Regions from separate parts of the Stenotrophomonas sp. INTA L402-1 genome, predicted to be linked through region 2. Evidence: predicted binding sites of a transcription regulator. Region 2 holds the regulator's gene; each other region holds the start of a gene.
What was found. Region 2 encodes FliA, which starts transcription of late flagellar genes. Its sites were predicted from a motif close to TAAAGTTTNNCNNNCNNNGGCCGATAA; they were not measured.
Positions count from the first base shown of each region.

Region 1: AC5O77_RS15810 (methyl-accepting chemotaxis protein) is a predicted target of FliA. The motif match lies at 3,569-3,595, and genes of this name have one in related genera.
Region 3: AC5O77_RS16805 (GGDEF domain-containing protein) is a predicted target of FliA. The motif match lies at 2,332-2,358, and genes of this name have one in related genera.
Region 4: AC5O77_RS18300 (methyl-accepting chemotaxis protein) is a predicted target of FliA. The motif match lies at 3,288-3,314, and genes of this name have one in related genera.

Region 1 is NZ_JCAFWP010000029.1:30,370-36,257, reverse strand. It holds gene AC5O77_RS15825 (alpha/beta fold hydrolase) at 1-341, opposite strand, end outside; gene AC5O77_RS15820 (hypothetical protein) at 428-1,021, shown strand; gene AC5O77_RS15815 (hypothetical protein) at 1,036-1,326, shown strand; gene AC5O77_RS15810 (methyl-accepting chemotaxis protein) at 1,413-3,539, opposite strand; gene AC5O77_RS15805 (L,D-transpeptidase family protein) at 3,774-4,736, shown strand; gene AC5O77_RS15800 (M23 family metallopeptidase) at 4,741-5,415, shown strand; gene AC5O77_RS15795 (hypothetical protein) at 5,351-5,888, opposite strand, start outside.
Region 2 is NZ_JCAFWP010000001.1:130,664-136,551, forward strand. It holds gene AC5O77_RS00525 (chemotaxis protein CheA) at 1-1,174, opposite strand, end outside; gene AC5O77_RS00530 (protein phosphatase CheZ) at 1,177-1,782, opposite strand; gene cheY (chemotaxis response regulator CheY) at 1,782-2,174, opposite strand; gene AC5O77_RS00540 (RNA polymerase sigma factor FliA) at 2,232-2,975, opposite strand; gene AC5O77_RS00545 (MinD/ParA family ATP-binding protein) at 2,972-3,859, opposite strand; gene flhF (flagellar biosynthesis GTPase FlhF) at 3,846-5,468, opposite strand; gene flhA (flagellar biosynthesis protein FlhA) at 5,614-5,888, opposite strand, start outside.
Region 3 is NZ_JCAFWP010000032.1:47,612-53,499, reverse strand. It holds gene AC5O77_RS16810 (TonB-dependent siderophore receptor) at 1-2,101, opposite strand, end outside; gene AC5O77_RS16805 (GGDEF domain-containing protein) at 2,391-3,806, shown strand; gene AC5O77_RS16800 (MFS transporter) at 3,918-5,135, opposite strand; gene AC5O77_RS16795 (winged helix-turn-helix transcriptional regulator) at 5,213-5,644, shown strand.
Region 4 is NZ_JCAFWP010000039.1:8,912-14,799, forward strand. It holds gene AC5O77_RS18295 (DUF2628 domain-containing protein) at 156-542, shown strand; gene AC5O77_RS18300 (methyl-accepting chemotaxis protein) at 638-3,169, opposite strand; gene AC5O77_RS18305 (NAD-dependent epimerase/dehydratase family protein) at 3,380-4,273, opposite strand; gene AC5O77_RS18310 (S41 family peptidase) at 4,372-5,283, opposite strand; gene AC5O77_RS18315 (MarR family winged helix-turn-helix transcriptional regulator) at 5,334-5,798, shown strand; gene AC5O77_RS18320 (DUF4434 domain-containing protein) at 5,804-5,888, opposite strand, start outside.

The DNA of each region.
Region 1 (5,888 bases), on a different contig from region 2:
ACCGGCCGACTCGCAAAGGTCGAGGCAAGCACCAGTCCGCGCAGCCCGGTAGGGTGTCGCGTGGCCAGTTCAACTGACAACGGGCCCGAGAAGGACTCGGCAAGCAGGATGAAGGGATGGCCGGGCAGCTGCGACCACAGCCGTTGGGCTAGCGTGGCGTGATCCTGCCCTCCCTGCGCAGGTAGCGTAATCGCCTGCGTCGTCAGCCCATGAGCCTCAAGTGCTGACAGAAACGGGGTGGACAGCCTGCCGGAGCCATCCAGGCCGGGCAGCATCAGCACGTGCTGCGGCGCAGCCGATGCTGAATCACAGCCCGGCTTTTCCTCGCTCCCGATTCCCATGTCACCTCCTTTGCTGACAAACATCACCCACATCGGCAGGCAACGGAAACTCTGCTCCGGCTCTCCGGCTGCTTTGCCGGTCAAAGTTGAGCAATACTGCCCGCTCTGCCGCGGAACGCGGCTGCCAAGGAGAGCCGTTGATGCGATGGACCTACGCGCTGGCCATGATGGCCATGATGCTGCCACTGAACAGCTCCGCCAGCGATGGTTGGATAAACGGGGACGGCAAGGCGATGCCGGAGACCGGTGCTATGAAATCCAGCGGTGGCTTTGCTGCATCGCTGCTGGTTACCTCCGATGCCGACTGGCAGGCCAAGTGGGAAACCCCACCGGAGACCACTCCCGGTTTTACCAAGGCCAACGAAGTCCACCTGGGCGGTGAATTGTTCCTGCTGACATTCCTGTCCAACCCGCAACTGGACGAGAACCGCGTACCCAAGGTGCACTGCGATCTGCGCATGCTACGTCCGGACGGCAGTACCAGTATCGACGAACGCGATGTTCCCTGTTTCACCACTGCCCTGCCCGGCCCGCCAACCCTGTTGTACATGGCCAACCTGCACCTGAAGTTCGTCGCCGAGGCCAGTGATCCGAAAGGCACATGGACTGCGCAGGTGGTGGTCAGGGATCTGCTGCGGAATGTGAGCCTGCCTCTGCAGGCTCGCTTCGACGTCCGTTGAACGGAGGCATGCGAATGAAGATGCGGCGATTACTGAGCTGGACCGGTCTTGCGCTTTGCGTGGTCTACCTGCTGTTGACCGCATGGCTGGTTCACGGCGCGCAGTCGGACGCGGACCCGAAGGGCACCTATATCCTGATGGCGCTCCCCATCACCCTACAGTCCGCCGCACTCGATGCCATCGGCGCAGGCAGCCTGCTGTACGGCAAACCCTGGTCGACCGCGTATGCAGTGCTGCTTCCGCCAACACTGCTGTTGCTGTACGCAGCCGGCTGGCTGATCGAACGCGCCGCGCGCGGGCGCTAGCCAGCGGCACGAACCGGTTGCGCGCATCGACGCCCTGCACGCGGGAGCGCATGCAGGGCGCCATCCAACATCCAGTCGCAGGTTGCTTACGCCGCCTGCGCAGGCATGATGGGCATGCGCGCGCCCTGCTCCACCTTGAACACCGACACCGAGTTGGTCAGAGCATGCGCCTGTTCTTCCAGCGCGCGGCTGGCGGCAGTGGCTTCTTCCACCAGCGCGGCGTTCTGCTGGGTCACCTGGTCCATCTGCACCACCACCTGGTTGACCTGCTCGATACCGGCGGCCTGTTCCTTGCTGGCCGCTGCGATGTCGCTCATCAGCTGGGTGGTGCGCGAACTTGCCTGGGCTACGCGGGCGATCGCGGCTTCCGATTCGACCGTCACTGCCAGGCCGCTCTTCACCTTCGCAGCGGCATCTTCGATCAGTTCCTTGATCTCCTTGGCGGCGACACCGGCACGCTGTGCGAGCGTGCGTACTTCGCTGGCGACCACGGCGAAACCACGCCCCTGCTCACCTGCACGGGCCGCTTCCACCGCAGCATTCAGCGCCAGGATGTTGGTCTGGAACGCGATGCCGTCGATCACCGTAGAGATTTCCGAGATGCGTGCCGAGGACTGGTCGATCTCACCCATGACCGATGCCATCTCTGCCATCGCCTGTTCGGTCTCGCGCACGGCGGCACCGGCCGCATGCGCTTCACTGTCGGCCTGACGCGCCAGCTCGGCGTTCTGGCGCACGGTGGAGGTCAGTTCCTCCATCGATGCGGCCGCTTCTTCCAGATTGGCTGCCTGCTGCTCGGTACGGCGCGACAGGTCGTTGTTGCCGGCGGCCAGTTCCTGCGCCGCGTTGTTGATGCTGTCGGCAGCCACCTGGATGCCACGCACGATGCCGGTCAGCTGTGCGGTGGTGGTGTTGGCGTCGTCACGCATGCGTGCGAACACGCCGTCGTACTCGCCGTCCATGCGTGCGGTCAGGTCGCCGTGCGAGATCGCGCGCAGCACGTCGGAGACATCAGCGATGCTGGCCTGCGAACTGGCCATCATGCCGTTGAGATGTTCGACCATCGCCTTGAACTGGTACTGGAACGCAGCGGCGTCGCCACGCATGCTGAAATCACCGGCGCGCGCGGCGCGGGCCAGTTCATCGATCTGCGCGTTGATTGCCATCAGGCTCTGCTTCACTGCCGCCAGGGTGCGGGTCAGCGTGCCCTTCTCGCCCGGGTAGTCGGGCAGGTCGCGGCTGAGGTCGCCGATGGCGTAGCGCTGCATCACTTCGGCCATCAGCAGCTCCACCTGCACGTGCGATTCGACCAGGCTGTTGGTGGCCTGCACCATGCGGCCGAAGTCACCGGGGAACGCCGTGACGTCCATGCGATAGCGGATCGCGCCCGCCTCATGCTGCTCAGCCATCTGCAGCTGTGCGCCGATCGCCGCCTGAACGCTCTGCCGCACGCTGGCCATCGCCTCGCCCAGCTGGGTCAGTTCGTCACGGCCGCCAAGGCGGAACTCCTGGTCCAATTGTCCCTTGGACAGGCGTTCGGCCAGGTTCACCGCGCGGGCCAGCGGACCGGTCAGGCTGCGGCCGATCATCACCGAGGCACCGATGCCGACCAGCAGCGCGACGCCGCCCAGCACCAGCAGCTGCAGCAGGCTGCGCTCACCCAGGCGGATCGCCTCGGCAGCGGCATCACGGCTTTCCTTCTCTTCGAAGTCCACGCCATCGGACAGCGCCTTGTTCCAGCCGTTGGCCGCTTCCTGCACCGGGCCCAGGGTCAGCGCCACGGCGCCCGGGTAGTCGCCCTGCTCCATCAGTTCGCTGGTCTGCTTGTTGAGTGGACGCGCAATGGCACGCTTGGCGGCGATGGTTTCCGCGATGGCCTTGCCGTCGGCGTCGCTGGGCAGCGCCTGGTAGGCAGTCCAGCTGGCCTCGTAGCGCTTGACCAGATCGGCGATGCGCTGCTCGTCGTGGCCGCGGTCATCGCCCTGGCGGATCAGCATCTCGCGCCGTACAACCATCATCTGATTGTTGGCATCGAGCATCTGCGACAACAGGCGCACCTTGGCTACGCTGACGTCGACCACCTGCTGCATCGCGCGCTTCTGCACGACACTGGCGGTGGCGCCGGTGGCCACCACGGCGGCAACCAGCAGCAGCAACAGGCCAAAGCCCAGCCCAAGACGCCAGGCAACCCTGACGTTCCTCAAGTAGTTCATGGGGGTATCCAAAACGGGGGGATGCGCCCTTATCGGCGGCCCGGCAGGCAATCTTGATCGCCGTCCGTCGACGGCGTCGGCCACCGTTCACCTTGGTGAGCCCCGGCCCGGCCGCTTCTGGACACGGGAATTGACTGCGGTGGGCGCGACTGCTCATGCGGACGTCAGATCCCTTTCACGGTGGCTCGGCGGCTGCTGCGGGCAAGGTGGTGGCGTGACCTGCTGGAGATCCCAATGCCCTTGCCCGTGTCCCGATCCACCCTGCTCGCTCTCTCGCTGCTGGCGTCGCCAGCCTTCGCGCAGGCGCCGCCGCCCCACCTGCCCGCACCTATTGCCGAAACGGCCGGACCGGACACCGCACCCCACTCCGCGCTGCACGCCCAGGTGCTGCTGGATCGCGCGAACTTCTCCCCTGGCCAGATCGATGGCGAGGTGGGCAGCAACCAGCGACGCGCGGTGTCGGGTTTCCAGGCAGCGCATGGGCTGGACGTAACGGGTGAACTGGACGACGCCACCTGGAAGGCCCTGCAGGCGGATACCATTGGGCCGTTGGCCAGCTACACGCTGACTGCTGAGGATGTCGCCGGTCCGTTCCAGGCCACTCCGAAAGGACCCGCCGCCCAGGCCAAGCTCACATCGCTGGGCTACGGCAGTGTGGAAGAAGCCCTCGGCGAGCGCTTCCATGCCTCCCCTGAGCTGATGAAGGTGCTCAATCCCGGCGTGGACCTGACCAAGGCTGGCAGCCGCATCCAGGTACCCAACATCGCACTGGCCGCATTGCCGAAGGCGGCGAAGATCGTGGTCGACAAATCCGACTCCACGCTGCAGCTGCTGGATGCGCAGGGCAAGGTGATCGCACAGGTGCCGGTGTCGTCGGGCAGCCAGCACGACCCGTTACCGATCGGCGAATGGAAGATCCTGGGCGTTTACCGCGACCCGCCGTTCCACTACAACCCGAAACTGTTATGGGATGCCCGCAAGGGCGAAAAGAAGGCCACCCTGCCACCGGGTCCGAACAATCCGGTCGGGCGGGTCTGGATCGATCTGTCCAAGCCGCATTACGGCCTGCATGGCACGCCCGAACCCGGCCATGTGGGCAAGACCGAATCGCATGGCTGCGTGCGCATGACCAACTGGGATGCGCTGCGCGTGGCCGATGCCGTGGATACCTCGGTACCCGTGGTGATGCAGGAGTGAGCCGATGCGCCTTTCGCAACTGATCGTGCTGGGCGTTCTGCTGGGGCTGGGTGCAGGCTGGTGGCTGCACCGCGATGCGGGTGATCCGGTACCCGCCCCGCTGCCGCAAGCGCAATCGGCACTGGCAGCGGCGCCGGCGAAGGAATCTGTAGCGACACCCGCAACAGCCCCACCCGCCAACACCGCGCCGTCGGCCGCGCAGACTGCGGATGCACCATCCGGTCTGCTGCTGCCGGTGCAGGGTATCCAGGCGTCCCAGCTGCGCGATACCTTCACCGATGCCCGCAGCGAAGGACGCGTACACGATGCGATCGACATCATGGCCGATACCGGTACGCCGGTCCTGGCGGTGGCCGATGGAACGGTGGAAAAACTGTTCGACAGCGAGCGCGGCGGCTTGACGATTTACCAGTTCGAGCCCAGCGGGCGCTGGTGCTACTACTACGCGCATCTGCAGCGCTACGCCGATGGCCTGGCGGAGAAGCAGGTGATCAAGCGCGGAGATGTGATCGGTTACGTGGGCAGCACCGGTAACGCCAGCGCCGAGGCTCCGCACCTGCACTTCGAAGTGCACGTGTTGGGCCCGGAGAAGCAGTGGTGGAAGGGCGAATCGATCAACCCGTATCCGCTACTGAAATCGGCTGCTTCGATGCCCGACGCTGCCAACGCCGCAAGGTGATGGTGAATACCGCCAAGGCAGCCCCCGGAATCAGCAGGAACAGCGCGGCCACCTTCCAGAAAAAGAACGGCCACAACCACACATAGTCCAGGTCGGTCAGCTTCAGCACGTCCATCGGCGGCAGCAGTTCCACCGAGGCCGTGCGACCGGCCAGCGCCGGGTCGACCTCCAGCACAGTCAGCCGCAGCCAGGAACGGCCGCGCGGCAGCGCATCCCCTCGGCCATAACCGAAATACGAGGCGGCAAATCCAGCAGGTTCAACCGATTCCAGCGCGCGGGTGATGCCGGAACCCGGCACGCCCGAACGCGTTTCGGCGCGGAAGTCGGTCTGATCTGTCGGGGTTTCCGCGTGCAGGCGCACCTCAGGACCGATCGCCGTGGAAGTACCGTCATCCGCGTAACGCAGGCGCAGCCGCAACTGGTCATCGATGAAGCGGTAGACCGTGACCTCGGCCGTCGCACCCGGGCTCAGC
Region 2 (5,888 bases):
CGCCATCGTCCTGTACCTCGATGCTGACGTAGTCGCCTTCCTGCTGTGCGGACAGGCGCACATGGCCCATCCGTGGCTTGCCCTGTGCCTCGCGCAGGTCGGGCATTTCCACGCCATGGTCGATGGCGTTGCGGACCAAGTGCACCAGCGGGTCGGCCAGCGCTTCGACCAGGTTGCGGTCGAGCTCGGTCTCGGCGCCGATCAGTTCCAGGTCCACTTCCTTCTTCAGCGAGCGGGCGACGTCGCGGGCAACCTTGGGGAAGCGCGAGAACACCTTGCCCACCGGCTGCATGCGGGTACGCATCACTGCCGACTGCAGGCGGGCCGTGGCGATGTCCAGGGTGGACACGGCGCGGTCCAGCTCTTCATCACGCAGGCGTGCGCGCAGGGTCTTGAGCCGATTGCGTGACAGCACCAGTTCGCCGATCAGGTTGACGATCGCGTCCAGGCGCTTGGTGTCCACGCGCACGGTATGTTCGGCCTCGGCCAGCGGCTTGGCGGCCGGCTTCGCCACCGGTGCCGGTGCGGCGACCGGGCGCGGCGCTGCGATCGGTGCCGGTGCCACCACGGCCGCAGGCTTGGTGCCCGGTGCGGCGCCACCGTGCAGCTGGTCGAGCAGGGCTTCGAACTCGTCTTCGCTGATCAGTCCGTCGTCGGCCTTCTTCGCTGGCGCGACCGCGGTCGGCGCGTTGCCACCATGCAGCTGGTCGAGCAGAGCCTCGAATTCGTCGTCGGTGATCAGGTCGCTGCCACCCGCGATGGGTGCTGCGGCGGCGGCGGGTGCAGCCACGGCACCGCCGTGCACGTCGAACTGTGCGATCAGGTCCGGCGGCGCATAGCCCGGCTCGGTGCCGGAGGAAACCGCGTCCAGCATCGATTGCAGGTAGTCCAGCGATTGCTGGGCCGCGTCGAAGTGGTGGGCCTGCAGCACGGCCTGGCCGGCACGTGCGGCGCCCAGCGCCTCTTCAGCGGCATGGCACAGCTCGACCATGGCGGTGACGCCGAGGAAGCCGGCGCCGCCCTTCAGCGTGTGGTAGCCGCGGAACACCGCATTGAGCTGTTCGCCGTCCTGGGGTGCCTGCTCCAGCGACACCAGCTGTTCGCCCAGGCGATCCAGGATTTCCTGCGCCTCGATGATGAAATCGGCAGTGATGTCGTCGGATACCGCGCTCATGCTTACAGCCCCAGGTCCGACAACAGGTCGTCGGCGTCGTTCTGCGAGACCGCGTGGCGGTCCAGTCCCTTCAGTGCCGGCCCGGCCAGTTCCGGGTCGGTGCGATGCTGTTCCGGCGGCAGGCCGAGCGCGCCGAAGCCTTCGTGCACGCGGCGGACGATGCCGACCACGCGACGGATGATCTGCCCGGTCAGGTCCTGGTAGCTCTGGGTCAGGGCGATCTCGGTCAGGTTGTGGCGGATGCGCTCGAGCTGCGCGTCCTGGCCCGGCTGCAGGCCTTCAGCGCGCAACTGTTCGGTCAGGCTGCGGCATTCCTCGGCCAGGTCCAGGGTGCGGTGCGTCGCCTGTTCGGTCATCGCCACCACGTGGTCCAGTCGCGCGCAGGCGTCGTCCAGTTCGCCGGCTTCGCTCGGCACGGTCGGCAGTTCGCCCAGCGCCTGTCCCAGCTCGCGGGCCAGCCGCGAGAGGCCGCTCATCATCGGCTGCGTGCGCAGCGCGACCAGCCCATCGATGCGCTGCCGCCAGGCGGCCTCGTCACCGGACTCGAGTGCGTCCAGAGCCTCCTGCAGGCGCAGGGCGAGGGCGTTCTTGTCGACCGTGGTATCCATCAGGCGCTGGCCGCCAGGCGTTCGAAGATCTTGCCGAGCTTCTCTTCCAGCGTCTGCGCGGTGAACGGCTTGATGATGTAGCCGTTCACGCCGCTCTGGGCGGCTTCGATGATCTGCTCGCGCTTGGCTTCGGCCGTGACCATCAGCACCGGCAGGGTCTTCAGCTTGGCATCGGCACGGATGGCCTTGAGCAGCTCGATGCCGGTCATCACCGGCATGTTCCAGTCGGTGACCACGAAATCGAACGGCTGGCTCTGCAGCAGCGACAGCGCGGCATGCCCGTCCTCGGCTTCGGCGGTATTGGTGAAGCCCAGATCGCCCAGCAGGTTCTTGACGATTCGACGCATGGTCGAGAAGTCGTCGACGATCAGGATGCGCATGTTCTTGTTCAAAGCAGAATTCCTTTGTTGTTCATTCCGGACGGCCGGGGGCAGCCGCCTCGGGGATGTTCATTCTTCGAGGCCTGCGTCGGCAGCCTCGAACAGCTTCAGCCGGCCACGCAGGCGCAGTACCGCCTGGCCGTGGATCTGGCAGACCCGCGACTCGCTCACGCCGAGCACCGCGCCGATCTCCTTCAGGTTCAGTTCCTGCTCGTAGTACAGCGAGAGCACCAGTTGTTCGCGCTCGGGCAGGTGGCCGATGGCCTTGCCCAGCTCGCGACCGAACTCGCCGCGCTCCAGTACCTGCTGCGGGGTCGGCCCGCCCTGGGCGACGGTGTCCAGCTCGCCCTGGTCCTCGATGCGCGATTCCAGGCTCAGCACCTGGCCACGTGCAGCGTCTTCCATCAGCCGCAGGTACTCGGGCAGCGGCATCTCCATCGCGGCGGCCACTTCAGTGGCGCTGGCGGCACGGCCACTGCTCTGTTCCAGGCGGCGGATGGTGGCGGCGGCATCACGTGCACGGCGGTGCACCGAGCGCGGGACCCAGTCACCACGGCGGATCTCGTCGATCATCGAACCACGGATGCGGATCGAGGCGTAGGTCTCGAAAGAAGCACCCTGGTCGGCGTCATAGCTGCGCGAGGCTTCGATCAGGCCCATCATGCCGGCCTGGATCAGGTCGTCGACCTCGACGCTGGCCGGCAGGCGCGCGGCCAGGTGGTGGGCGATGCGCCGCACCAGGTCCGAATGCTGGGCGATGACTTCGTTCGCCGCCGAGCGCTGCACTTCCCTGTACTGGGCTGCGCCTTTCATGCCGTCACCCCACGCTGCTTGAGGATGCGTTCGAGGAAGAACTCGACGCCGCCACGCGGTTCGGTCGGCGCCTGCCAGCGCGCGGTACGGCGCGCGATCTCGGTGATCGCCAGCGCCGCCGGGCTGGACGGATAGGCCTTCACCACCGGCTGCTGGCGCTGCACCGACAGGCGCAGCCAGTCATCCTGCGGCACGCAGCCGAGGTAGTTCAGCGAGACATCGGCAAGGAACTTCTCGCAGACGCGGGTCAGCTTTTCGTACAGCACGCGGCCCTCGTTCGGGTCGCGCACCATGTTGGCCACCACCTGGATGCGGTCCACGCCACGTTCGCGCGACAGTACCTTGATCAGTGCGTAGGCGTCGGTGATCGAGGCCGGCTCGTCACAGACCACCACCACGGTGTCCTGTGCGGCCTGGCAGAAGGTCAATACGCCATCGTTGATGCCGGCGGCGGTGTCCACCACCATGATGTCCAGCTCGCGTTCCAGCTCGGAGAACACGTTGACCAGGCCGACGTGCTCGGCCGGGGCCAGCTCGGCCATGTGGCGGCGGCCGGACGCGGCCGGGACGACCAGCACGCCGTTCGGGCCTTCGACGATGACGTCATCCAGCGTGCAGCGGCCGGCAACCAGGTCGGCCAGCGTAAAGGTGGGGTTCAGGCCCAGGATCACGTCGATGTTGGCCAGGCCGAGGTCGGCGTCCAGCAGCAGCGTGCGCTTGCCCATGCCAGCCAGCGCCACGGCCAGGTTGGCCGACACATTCGTCTTGCCCACGCCGCCCTTGCCGCCAGTGACCGCAATGGTGCGCACAGGGCCGAGCGGCTCGCTGCGGGTGGCCGACAGCGGGAAGGTCTTGGTCAGCTTGGCGTACTCACGCGACGGCATGGTTCAACTCCGGGTTGCAGGGCATATCGGCCGCGCGGCGCAAATCTTCAAGGCGAAGTACAAGATTGGCTGCGCTGGCCCGGTGCAGGTCCTCCGGGACGTCCTGGCCATCGGTCACCCAGGTGATCGGCAGGGCATGATCCACGGCCACCGACAGGGCGTTGCCGAAGCGGCCGGTCTCGTCCAGCTTGCTCAGTACCAGGCCCTGCAGGTTGGCCGCGCCGAAGCGGCGGACCACCTCGTCCATGTCGCCGAAGCTGGTGTTGGCCGGCAGCACCAGCAGGGTGCGGACCTGGCGGGCGGCACGCAGCCACTGCAGCTGGGCGGCCAGGGCGCGGTCGCGCGGGCCCAGGCCGGCGGTGTCGATCAGCACCAGCTTGTAGTCCTTCAAGCGTTCCAGCAGCTGGTCCAGGTCGGTGCCGCTGTTGGCCTCGTGCACCGCGATGCCGAGCTGGCGGCCGTAGCCGTACAGCTGCTCGCGGGCACCGATGCGGGTGGTGTCGGTGGTGACCAGGGCCACGTCACGCGGCGCGTGCTTCTCGGCGAAGCGCGAGGCCAGCTTGGCGATGGTGGTGGTCTTGCCGGCGCCGGTCGGGCCGACCAGTGCGATCACACCACCTTCTTCCAGCGGGTCGACCGGGGCGATCGGCAGCTTGCGCGAAATCAGCCCCAGCATCAGGCCGCGGCCTCGATGGGCCTCGGTCTCCAGCGGGATCTGCATGGCCACGTCGCGGGCGAGGCCGGCATCGAAGCCATACTCGTCCATCAGGTCCAGCGCGGTGGCGCGCACCGGGCAGCCGCGCAGGCGCTCGTCGGTGAAGCGGTTCATCTCGCGCTCGATCACATGGCGCATGCCGGCCACTTCCTGGCGCAGCTGGCGGATCTCGGCGTCGTCCTGGGCCACCAGGGTCAGTGCCGGGGCTGGGGCGAGCACGGGGGCAGCGCCGGTTTCGTCGCTGGCTTCGACCGGTGCCGGTCCGCTGGCGACGATCCCGGGTTGCGCTTCGGTCACGGCAGCGGTCGGCAGCGGCGGCGGCTGCACGGCCGACGCCGCGCTTTCGTGATGCGTCTCGTGCGGCGGGTCGATCTGGAAGCGGGCGCGGTTGGCCGGTGCGGCGGTGCTGGGCGCCGGTGCGACGATGGCTTCGGCGAACGGAGCGAAGATCTGATCCGGCAGCGCCGGTTCGTTGACGGCGGCGCGTGCCAGGGTGGCGGCGAAGCCGGTGCTGCCGCGGGTCGGCACGATCTCGTCGGCGCTGTCCAGGGTGCGGCCGGTGGCGCCGACCGCAGCGCGGGCGAGGGCAGCCACGGCCGAGGTGGTTGCGGCGACCGGTTCCGGTGCAGGGGTATTGCTGCGGCGGCGGGTGACCGCGGCGATCACCGCGTCGGCGGCGGTGCGCGGCTTCGGCGCCGGCGGCGGAGCGATGTCACGACGCGAGGCTTCCAGTGCACGCTGCACGGCGCTCTCGTCGTAGTTGGCGGCGGCGACGATCTCGATGCCTTCCTCGATCCGGCGGTTGGACAGGATCACGGCGTCAGGACCATGTTCCTTGCGCACCAGGTTCATGGCCGAGCGCATGTCGGCGGCGACGAATCGTTTGATTTTCATGCTGTGGTCACGGGACGAAGACGGCGGGGTGGCGGTCGGAGAACTCGGGTGGTCGGTGGTCTGCACGGTGCGGGTTCCCCTTGGTATCTGTCTGTTGCGTTGGTTCGAAAGTGGTGTCTGTTTTCTGGCGCATCGGAGGGCGGCGTCAGCTGATCGTTCCGACCAGCTTCAGGCGCTTGTCCTCCGGCACCTCGCTGTAGGCCAGGACCGACAGCGACGGAACGCTGTGGCGGACCAGGCGGGCCAGCGCGGCACGCACCGGGCCAGGTACCAGCACGACCGCGGGCTCGTTGCGGGCTTCCTGCTTGCTGACACATTCGGCCAGGCTCTGGTGCAGTCGCTCAGCGAGTCCGGGTTCCAGCGCGGCGCCGTTGCCCTGCGTGGACTCCTGCAAGACACGTTCCAATTGTGGGTTGAGCG
Region 3 (5,888 bases), on a different contig from region 2:
TGTAGCGCGCGCTCACGCCCCAGATGTTGTAGGCGCCGCGATCCTGCAGCGCGATCGACGGATCGCAGGTGCCGGTGCAGCGCGGATCATTGTTGATGTTGGTGGTGGCCGGCTTCTGCTTGCCGTAGAAGGTGCCGGTCAGCAGCAGCGACAACTTGTCGGTGGCCTGCCAGTCCAGCATCGTGTTGACGGTGTACTTCGGAATCACCGACAGCGGCTGGCCGGTGCTCTTGTTCTCGTTCTCCACCATGTAGGTGAAGTTGTTGCTCCACTTCAGGCGGTTGCCCTGCTCGCCCAGCAGCGGGACCACCAGGTTGCCTTCCAGACCCTGCACGATCGCCTTGGGTGCGTTCTCCCAGCGGAAGATGCGGCCTTTGGTGTCGGCGGTCAGCCCGATCTGGTTGTACCCGGCCTGGATCTTGTCCTTGTAGTCGTTGTGGAAGTAGGTCAACGACGCTTGCCAGCCGCTCTGCGGTGCCCACTCGATACCCAGTTCCTTGTTCAGGCTGGTTTCCGCCTTCAGGTCCGAGTTGCCGCGCATGTAGCAGCCGGCGCCCAGGCTCGGCAGTGCATTCGGGCAGCCATTGCCCCGGGTGTAGTACAGGTAGTCCGGATTCGACTGGTACAGGTTCGGCGCCTTGAATGCACGGGCGATACCGCCCTTCACCACCCAGTCGCTGTTGATGCGGAACTGCGCGTTGAGGCTGGGGCTGGTGTTGTTGCCGAACTGGCTGTGGTGGTCGAAGCGCAGGCCCGGGGTGACGATCCAGCGCTCGCCCAGGTAGATGTTGTCTTCCACGAACACGGCGGTGGTCTGCGCGTCGGACTTGCCGCGTGCGCGATCGGCCGACAGCCCCGGGATGCCGCCGCCGCTGCTGCTGGACTGGCTCATCGAGTACGGGTCGGTCAGGCGGCTGTCCAGGTATTCAAAGCCCAGCGTCCAGATGTTCTCGGCACCACCCAGCGTGGTCGGGAAACTGACTTCGCCGTCCAGCTGGTAGTTGCGCAGGCGCGAGGTCGACCAGTCGGTGCCGTTGAAGCTGCCCTCCGGGCCACCGGCCAGGCCTTCGTTGATGCGCGAGTTGTTCACTGCCTCCACTGCAGCCGTTACCCGCGAGGTCACATCACCCCAGCGGCCGCGATGGGTGATCGCGCCGGTGTTGCGGTACATGCGGTTGGTCTCGGCCTGCTGCTCGGCCAACGCCCCCAGATCGATCGGTGTCGAGGTACCGGTGGTGCTGACCGCGCGGTCGCCAGCATAGATGTTGCCCTGGCGACTGGTGCCGGCTTCGAATTCGACCACCTGGTTGGCGGTCACGTCCCAGCGCAGCAGCGCGTTGACATCGCGGTTCTTGACGCCCTCGCGACCGGCCGGCGGCACCGCGTTCGGATTCGTCGCGAAGTCACGATTGAGTTCCAGCGAATCGGCGTCGGTCTTGTTGAGATTGCCGTACAGGCGGAACGACAGGGTGTCGGTCATCGGCCCGCTCAGCTGCAGGCCGACGCGCTCGCTGCCGCCTTCGGCGCTGTGCTCGGGCACCAGGCCATACAGGTCGACCGCGCCGGTCAGGTCGCCGGTCGGGCGCTTGGTGATGATGTTGACCACGCCACCGGAAGCACCCGAGCCATAACGTGCCGCTGCAGGGCCACGCAGCACTTCGATGCGCTCGATCATTTCCGCCGGCACCCAGTTGGTATCGCCGCGGGTATTGCGCTCACCGCTGCGGCCCATGCGCACGGCATCACGCGCACCGATGCGCTTGCCGTCGACCAGGATCAGGGTGTTTTCCGGGCCCATGCCACGCAGATCGATCTGGCGGTTGTTGCCGTACTGGCCCGAGGCACTGTTGCCGGTCAGGTTGACGCCGGGCATGGTGCGCAGCAGCTCGGCGATGTCGTTGGCCGGCGGGCGCCTGGCGATGTCCTCTGCGGTGATGGTCGAGGTACCCAGGGCCTGGCGCGCGATCTGCGAGGCGGTGACGTGCACCGTGTCGATATCGGTGGCGTCGGTTTCGGCGTGGGCGGTCAGAGCGCTGCCGGCCAGCAGGGCGGCAACGGCAAGCGCCAGCGGGCGCGGCGAAAGGACAACGGCAGGGGACATGATCAGGACCTTCTGGCAGGGCTACGGGGCCTCTGGCAAAGGGCTTGAGGCAACGACGAGGGGGAGGCGGAGCAGTCCTGCAGCAGGCACCTGCAGCCCGTTCCGTGCGCGCATTCTCCCATCAATGCGATTGATTCTCAAATGCGTTCACTCATTGCCGCAGCGGCGCCGATGTGGTTTGCGCACCGTGCAACCCTGCACCGCGCGTAAACTGGCCGGCTAACCCGCCATCAACCGTATGCCGCCGCGGCCGATACCCGTGGTTTGCCGTACGCAGTCAGAGATCGACGTGGAACCACCCCAATTGGACGATGCCAGCCAGCCGCTGGCCGAGGCCTGGCAGCAGTGTCTGCTGCAGGCCGGCCCTGCCGCCACCGCGCTGCTCAAGGCCGCTGCTACCGATGCCCCACCCGCGCTGGCCCAGCGCTTTTACGAAGTGCTGCTGCAGGACACCCGTGCGCGCCGTTTCCTGTCCCACGACCAGGTCAAGCAGCGCCTGCAGCCGGCCATGCAGCGCTGGCTGGCGCAGCTGCTGACCACTGATGCCAGCGGCATCGCCAACACCGTGGCCTCACAGCGGATCATCGGCGACGTGCACGCCCGCGTCGGCATTCCGGTCGACCTGGTTACCCGCGGTGCGCGCGTGCTCAAGCACGAACTGTTCGTGCGCCTGCGTGACGATGCACCGGACAGCGACACCGCATTCGCCGCCATCGACTGCCTCAGCGCGATCATGGATATCGCCATGGAAGGCATGACCCTGGCCTACACCCATGCGCGCGAGCGCTCCACCCGTGCCGACGCCGCCTACCGGCTGTTCTCGCTGGTACAGAACGTCGGTACCGAACGCGAGCGCCAGCGCGCACTGCTGCTGGACTGGGAAAACGCCCTGCTCTACGCGTTGGCCGGTCACGTGCAGGCCAGCGACAACGCGAGCCTGGCTACCTCGGAGTTCGGCCTGTGGTTCACCCACAAGGGCATCCCCAGCTTCGGCGAAAGCAGCGAAACGCAGCAGGTGGGCCAGTTGATGGCCCGCATTGATGGCCACCTGCAGCGCGCGAGCGGCGATGCTCCGGCGCAGCGACTGGCGGTGCTGCCGGCCATCCGCGAGGACCTGGCCGCCATCCGCACCCTGATGACACTGCTGTTCGAGCGCATCGGCGAACTGGATGCCGGCAGCGACGCGCTGACCAACCTGCTCAACCGTCGCTTCCTGCCCACCGTGCTGCGCCGGGAAATCGAGCTGGCCACACGCAACCGCACACCATTCTCGCTGCTGCTGCTCGACCTGGATCACTTCAAGGCAATCAACGACGGCCACGGCCACGATGCCGGCGACCGCGCGTTGCAGCACGTCGCCGGCCTGCTCGGCCAGCTCACGCGCGGCAGCGACTACCTGTTCCGCTATGGCGGCGAAGAATTCGTGGTGGTACTGGTGGCTGCCAGCGAATCGCAGGCGACCGTGATCGCCGAGAGCCTGCGGCGGCAGATCGCACAGTCGCCGGTGGCACTGGCCAACGGCCAGGTGCTGGCACTGACCGCCAGCATCGGCGTGGCCGGCCACGACGGCCATCCGGACTACGAGCGGCTGATGGCCCGTGCCGACGCGGCAATGTACGAGGCCAAGCGCAGCGGCCGCAACCGCGTGGTGGTGGCCAGTGCGGACCTGCAGGAAGCGCCGGGACGGCGCGCACTGCAGCGATGACGGCAGGACAGGTAGAGTCGACCGCGGGTCGACTATCGCGCGCACCGCGGGGCTTTTCGCACGCAGGGCGAAGAGCAGTCGACTGACAGTCGACTCTACTGACAGTCGACTCTACTGACAGCCGGCACTACCGATACGGCCGCCGGCCGCTGCTTTCACCGCCACCACCCGCCACGCTGCCCACCAGAGCAGCGCCAGCAACGCAATGCCCGCCCCCAACAGGCATACCGCCGGCCAGCCATGGCGCGCCTGCATCCACGGCCCGGCCGCTGCTCCGGCACCACTGCCCACCGCATAGAACAGCATGTACAAAGCCACCAGGCGTCCATGCTGTTCAGCCGGCGCGCGCAGCAGCAATGCCTGGTTTGATACGTGCAGTGCCTGCCCACCCAGGTCGAGCACAATCACGCCCAACAGCAGCAACGACAGCGACTGCGGCAGGCCCAGCAAGGGCCACCACGCAACCAGCATCAACAACAGCGCACCGACGCTGACCGGATGCGCGAAACCACGGTCCATCCAGTGCCCTACCCGCGCCGCCAGCAGCGCACCGACCACCCCGGCCAGGCCCAGTGCACCGATGGCGGCGGTCGACCAATGCAGCGGTGGCGCCGAGAGCGGCAAGGGTGCCGCCGCCCAGAACACATTGAGGCCGGCAAACAGCAGCAGTGCCAGCGGCCCGCGTTCGCGCAGCGTTCGATCGCGGCGCAGCATGCCCAGCATCGAGCCCAGCAGCTCGCGCCAGCGTGGGGGAACCGACGGCACCGGTACTGGGGGCAGGCGCCGCCACAGCAGCGCCGCCAACCCCGCCATCACCATCGCTGACAACAGGTAGACCATCTGCCAGCCAAAGGCCGCCGCCACCGTACCGGACACCACGCGCGCCAGCAGCAGGCCGATGAACACGCCGCCCTGCACCACACCGACCACGCGACCGCGCTGCTCGGGCGGTGCCAGCATGGCGGTATAGGCGATCAGGCCCTGGGTCAGCGCCGTGCCCAGCAAGCCGGCCAGCAGCATGCCCGACAACAGCCAGCCCGCCGTGCGTGACGCTGCCAGCCACAGCAGCGCCAGCACCAATGCGATCAACTGCAGCCGCAGCAGGCGTCGCCGGTCACCACGGTCCGCCAGCGGCAGCAGGCCAAGCAACGCCAGCACGCTACCGGCCTGGGTAGCAGCCAGCACCGCGCCGGCCACGGCCCGGTCCAGCGCAAAGGCGCGTGCAAGCTGATCCAGCAGCGGCTGCGCGTAGTAGACGTTGGCGACGCTGGCGCCGGCGGCAACCGCAAGCAGGACCAGCAGCGGGCGGGGAAGCGATGTGACACTCATGACGTGGTTGCAATTTGAAACTTGATGCAGGCTACTGCCATTGGTTTTAAACTGCAACCACATCAGAGAGGTCCACCATGCACGCCGACAGCCCCTGCCCCGTCGCCCGCAGCGCCGATCTGCTCGGTGACCGTTGGGCGCTGCTGGTCATCCGTGATGCCTTCGATGGCGTCACCCGTTTCGGTGATTTCCAGCGCAGCCTCGGCGCGGCCCGCAACATCCTCAGCGACCGCCTGCGCCGGCTGGTAGAGGCCGGCATCCTGCAGCTGCAGCCGGCCTCCGATGGATCGGCCTACCAGGAATACGTGCTCACCGCCGCTGGCCAGGAACTGTTCCCGCTGCTGGTCGCGCTGCGCCAATGGGCGGAACGCCATCGCTTCGAGGCCGGTGAAGCCCATTCACAGCTGATCGAATCGGCGACGCGGCGGCCGCTGCCCTACATGCAGCCGCTAGACGCAGCTGGTCATGCTCTCGCGTCAGGCCAGACGGTCGTGCTCAAGCTCGTCTGAAGCGCGCGCTTCCGCCAGACGAGGATCGGTTCTTCTACAACGTCTCGTAAGGTGCTCTCTACTCGTGATGCTAGACGATGACCACTGCTCATACCTCGGCCCAGTAGGCTTTTGTTCAAGCGTCTTTGAGCTTGCCCTCGTGGCACACGACGCCTCCAAAGCAATTGGCGCATAGCACCCACAGCTCGAACGCCACCGTGCCGAACACAGCACTCGCTGATCTACCCACTTCTAGGTCACTCAT
Region 4 (5,888 bases), on a different contig from region 2:
CCCTATCCTAAAAACAAGGCGGATGGGTGACGGTGCGGCGCCCCGCCGCAGGCCTGCACATGCCGGGCGCGTCACATTTTTGACGGTTGAGGGTAGTTTCCTGAACCGTCGGCCTCGTATCATGTAACCGTTTTCCTACAAGGACGTAATCGTCAATGAACGCCGTCGACCTCTCCCGCTTCAGCCCGAAGTGGCAGTTCCGCTTCAATTTCTTCCAGCAGCACGGCGCTCCGAAGGAGCCGCGCTTCAAGGAAGCCTGGAAGGCGCTGTCCTTCGGCGACCGCCTCAAGATCAACATCAACTTCTTCGCCTTCTTCTTCGGCTTCATCTACCTGTTCATTCTGGGCATGTGGCGCAAGGCGCTGGTGGTGATCGGCATCGGCCTCGTGCTGGGCATCGTGTCCCTGTTCCTGCCGGACATCATCGCGCGCCCGCTGTTCATCGCCATGAACTTCCTGGTTGCCGCCAGCACCAACTACAGCTACTACCTGGAGCAGGTGAAGGGCAAAGCCAGCTGGAATCCCTTCGAAGGCATGTTCTGACGCGATGCTGCCGCCGCACTCCGGCCTGGCATAGCATCAAGCAGAAATGAAGACGCCCGGCCTTGGCCGGGCGTCTTCATGTGCGCGCAACAGGATCAGGCCGCGCGGCGGACCGTAGCCACCGGCTCGGCCTGCAGGCGGAAGCGCGAGACCGCCACCGCCAGCTGCTCGGCCTGTTCTTCCATCGCACGCGCGGCGGCACTGGCCTCTTCCACCAGTGCGGCGTTCTGCTGGGTGGTCTCGTCCATCTGCACCACGGTCTGGTTGACCTGCTCGATGCCCGCCGACTGCTCGCGCGAGGCTGCCGAGATCTCGGCCATGATCTCGTTCACTCGGCCGACCTGGCCGACGATTTCCTGCATGGTGCGGCCCGCGCCGTGCACCAGCTGCGCACCGGCACCGACCTGCGCCACCGAGGCGTCGATCAGCTCCTTGATCTCCTTGGCCGCGCCTGCCGAGCGCTGGGCCAGCGCACGCACTTCGCTGGCGACCACGGCGAATCCGCGGCCCTGTTCGCCGGCACGCGCCGCTTCCACCGCCGCGTTCAACGCCAGGATGTTGGTCTGGAACGCGATGCCATCGATTACCGAAATGATCTCGGCAATGCGCTGCGAGGAGGACTCGATCTGTTCCATGGTCTGCACCACCTGGCTGACCACCTGCCCGCCTTCGCTGGCCACGCCCGCCGCGGAGCCGGCCAGGGTGTTGGCCTGCAGCGCGTGGTCGGCATTCTGGCGCACCGTGGAGGTCAGCTCTTCCATCGAGGCCGCGGTCTCTTCCAGGTTCGCCGCCTGCTGCTCGGTGCGGCGCGACAGGTCACTGTTGCCGGCGGCAATCTCACCCGCCGCCAGGCGGATGCTGGCCGCCGACTGCTGGATCTGGCCAACGATCTGGGTCAGCTGCTGCACGGTGCTGTTGGCATCGTCGCGCATCACCGCGAACACGCCGTGGAAGTCGCCCTGCATGCGCGCGCTGAGGTCGCCTGCGGCAATCGCGCGCAGCAGCGTCGACAGCTCGGCCAGGTTGTGGTCGCTGACCTGCATCATGGTGTTGAGGGTTTCCACCATGCGGCGGAAGTCGTGGTCGAAGCGCAGCGTGTCGCCGCGCACCGCGAAATCGCCGGCCGCTGCGGCGGCGGCCAGCTGCTGGATCTGATCGTTGATCGCCGCCAGGTTGCTCTTGGTGGTGGCCATTGCAGCGGTGAACACCGCCTTCTCGCCCGGCAGCGCTTCCATGTCCACGCTCAGGTCACCCACCGCATAGCGTTGCATCACGTCGACCAGGCGCTGGGTGACGGCGTTGCTGGAGGCCACCAGCTGGTTGCTGTCAGCCACCATCCGGCCGTACTCACCCGGGAACGCCGAGGCGTCCATGCGGTAGCTGATTTCACCGGCGTCATGGCGACGCGCCATTTCCGCCTGCGCCGCCATCACCGACTGCAGCTGCCCCCGCATGCCCTGCATCGCGTCCAGCAGGCGGCCCACTTCGTCGTTGCTGCGTGCCGGCAGGGTGCTGTCCAGATTGCCCGCGGCGACGTCGCCGGCCACGCGCACGGCTTCGGCCAGTGGGCGGATCGCCAACCGGCGCAGCAGCACATAGACACCGGCACTCAGCGTCAGCGCGGCCACCACGCCAACCAGCAGGGTCAGCCACAGCAGCTGGCGCGCCTCGGCCACGATCACCGCGTGCGGCATCACCACACCCAGTGCAAAGCGCTGCGGCGCATCGCCCACACGCAGCGGCACGTATACGCGCACGTTGCCGGCGGCATCCGGAGTGAAGGCTTCGAACCGGCGGTCGGCGGCGATGTCTGCCAGCATGCTGCGGGTCAATGCGTCGCCACGCGGCTTGCCGATTTCGGCGGCATTGGCCGAGGCCAGCACCACGCCATTCGGCGAGAGCAGTTCGACGCGCCCGGCGCCCATCGGCTTCAGCGTGGCCAGGTGCTTCTGCAGCGCCGCCAGCGAGAAGTCCACAGTGAATACACCGAGGAACCTGCCGTTTTCGATGATCGGCGTGCTCAGCGTGCTCATCAGCACCTGCTGGCCACCGATGTCGTAGGCGTAGGGCTCGCTTACCTTCGCCAGCTTGTCGCGGCTGGGCACCATGTACCAGTCACCGGAGCCACTGGCCGTCTCGGTGTAGTCGGTCATCGTCGACTGCTGCGGCTTGCCGTCGTGCCAGGCCCAGTAGCTCATGTAACGACCGGTGGCATCGTGCGCTTCGGTGTTGACGAACTCGGCATCCTTGCCATCGAAGGCGTCGGCCTCCCACATGGTGCTCTTGCCCAGCCACTCGGGGTGGGTGCGCAGCTGCTCGCCCAGCACGGCAGCCAGGCTGGCACGGTCCGGAACATCGCCGCGCGCGCGCTGGGCGAGCACGGCCTCGACCATGGCGTCGTTGCTGGCAAAGGCGGTGCCCAGATCGGCCGCGACCTGGCGGGCTTCGGCGGTGGCTTCGCTGGCCATGGTCTGGCGCGAGGCGTCGATCAGGCTGGCGCTGGCCTGGCGGTAGATCAGGAACGCAGTCAGGCCGAAGCACAGCAGCGCGATCGCAGCGGTGCCCAGCATCAGCTTGTGGGCGATGCTGCCCGGGCGGCGGGCAGCGGCGGAACGGGGAGAAGGCATGGAAGGGTCCGCAAGGCAGTTCAGGACGACCGGCACCGCGAGGGCACCGCGCAGGTGCGCGATCCGTCGCGCAGGCCACCGGCCGCCGGGACACGCCCGGCGCTGGAAGCGCACCGGGTTAGCGGCCGCCTGCGAACGAGGTTGAGGCGGTCCATCTGCACATTCCTGAACCTGCTCAGGGTCGGGTCAGGAACCCGCCCCGCTGCCGCCCTATTCGGCCACGCGGTCCTTGATCCATTCCGCCCGCGGCAGCACCTCGATGCTGCCAACCGCGTACTGCTGCAGCACGTCGTCCGGGCCGAAGCGCGGCTGCCAGCCCAGTGTGCTGCGCATCAGTGCACTGTCGTAGACGCGGTCAATGCTCAGCGGCAGCGGCCAGCCACGGCGCTCGAACTCGGCCAGCAACTGCGGGGCGCGGCGGGCCAGCACCCTGCGGGGCTGGGTCGCCAGTTCCAGGCAATCCTCACGCAGGAACGGCGTCGGTGCGCAGGCAATGTAGCGTGCGAAGGCAGCGCCCTCATCGTGCAGCAGCGCGGCATGTGCGCTGGCCACGTCGCGCGCGTCGATACCGCGGTGCAGGCGGAACATCGCCATCCGCTCCGGTGGCTCGGGGAAACAGCGGGCCATGCGCAGCACGCGCACGCTGAAGCCCGGCGCCGCAGCGGCTTCAGCCAACGCCTCGGCCTGCAGCTTGCTGAGATGGTAGATGGTGCGTGGCAGCGGCTCGGTATCTTCATCGATCCAGCGGCAACCGCCCGCCACCACCGCATGGCCATACAGCGCCGTGGTGCTGGTCAGCACGAAGCGGCGTGCACCGGCCTCGCGGGCAGCCTGCAACAGGTGTGCAGTCGCCTCCACATTGATCTGCTGGAATACCGCATCCGGCACCAGGCCGACATGGGGTGCGTGCAGGGCGGCGGTATGGATCACCGCGTCGACGCCCTGCACTGCCCGGATCACGGCCTGACGATCGGTGACATCGGCAATGATGCGGGTGGTGGCGAATGGGCTGCGATCCAGCCCCACCACTTCGTGGGCCGCCGCCAGCGCGCCGAAGATCGCACGCCCGATCCGCCCGGAACTGCCGGTCAACAGAATCTTCATTGAGTCCATTCACTCGAAGCGCCCGGGAATTACCGGGATGCATCGATTCTAGGCACGCTGCATGTCGTCTGCGATAGGGCGTGGTTGCAATTGTGCGTTCATTCTGGCGATGCCGATCGGGCGAGCAGCTGCCGGGCGACGAACAGCGGATCGTCACCGCCTGCTGCATCAGGCGTGACGCCGGTGCGTTCCCAGTTGGTTCCGGTACGGAGGTTGATCGGCTGCCGGTCGGGAATGCTGATCTGATAGCCATCCGGCAGCAGCACAGGATCATCGAACATATGTGCCGCGCCGCCACTTCGACTACCAACGACACGTGCCCGCCCCTGCGCCTGCAGCGAGTACGCGACGAATTCGGCGGCCGACCCGGTGCGGCGGTCGATCAGCACCACCAGCGGCTTCAGGTACAGCCCCAGGCTCGCCGGTGGCAACGGTACCGGACTGCGTTGGCCACGGCGTTGCAGTGACTGCACCTGGGTGATCTCCGCCGCCAGCAGGGTCCGCACCAGCAGGTCCGCACTGCCGTCATCGCCACCACCGTTCTGGCGCAGGTCCAGCACCAGGCCGTCGGAGTCGGCCAGCAGGGTGAAGGCTGCGGCCAGCTTCGACCGGGCCAGATCGAGCGGATAGAAGGTGCTCAGGCGCAGGTAACCGATGTTGCCTTCCAGCACCCGCACCTCGCGCACGCCCGCACCATTGCTGCGCGCATCCGCGCGCCAGGCCATCAGCCAGTCGTCCTGGCCGGCGCGGGCATCCACCCGCTCGACATGGAAGTGGCCATCGAACACGTCCAGATCCTGGTTCAAGCGTGCGCTGAACGCCTTGGGGTCCGCGCAGCTGTCCACATAGCGCTGCTGGGTGGACCAGCCGCGCACGGCCTCGGCAATGTGCGCGCCTTCGGCCACGTCCAGGTACTGCGCCTGTATCGCCGTGGCCGCCGCCTGCAGCACCGCCTCCTGGGCCGGGCAGGACGCCGCCAGCAGCGCGCCCAGGATCCACGAAACTGCCATGACCGCACCCCATGTTGATGATATGTAAGTGCTTATATATCATCGCCACCATGGATCTCCAACATGCCACCCTGGGAACACTGCTGCGGGCCCTGCTCGACCAACTCGACCCGGCGGTCGAGCAGGCCTACCGCGACCTGAAGCTGGACTACCGGCCGCGCTACACCCCGGTGCTGCGCACGCTGATGGCGCAGGGCCCCTGCCGCATCAAGGATCTCGCACTGGCCTGCGGGCTCAGCCATTCGGCGCTCAGCCAGACGGTTTCAGCAATGGTGCGCGACGGCTGGCTGCACGCTGCGGTCGGTGAAGACAGCCGCGAGCGCATCCTGCAGCTGAGCCCGCGCGCGTTGCAGGCGTTGCCGGCGCTGCAGGCGCAGTGGCAGGCCACGGCACGCGCGGCGCGCAGCCTCGATGCCGATCTTGGACAGTCATTGGAGCAGGTGCTGCGCGAGGCACTGCAGGCGCTTGAACAGCGGCCGTTCGCGCAGCGACTGCGTGGCACGCCCCAACGCTGAGGCGCTTACTGCTCGGCCGCCATCTCGATTTCACTGAGGAACGTCCAGCTGCCATTGGCCAACCGCAGCTCCAGCGTGCGGCACTGCGCG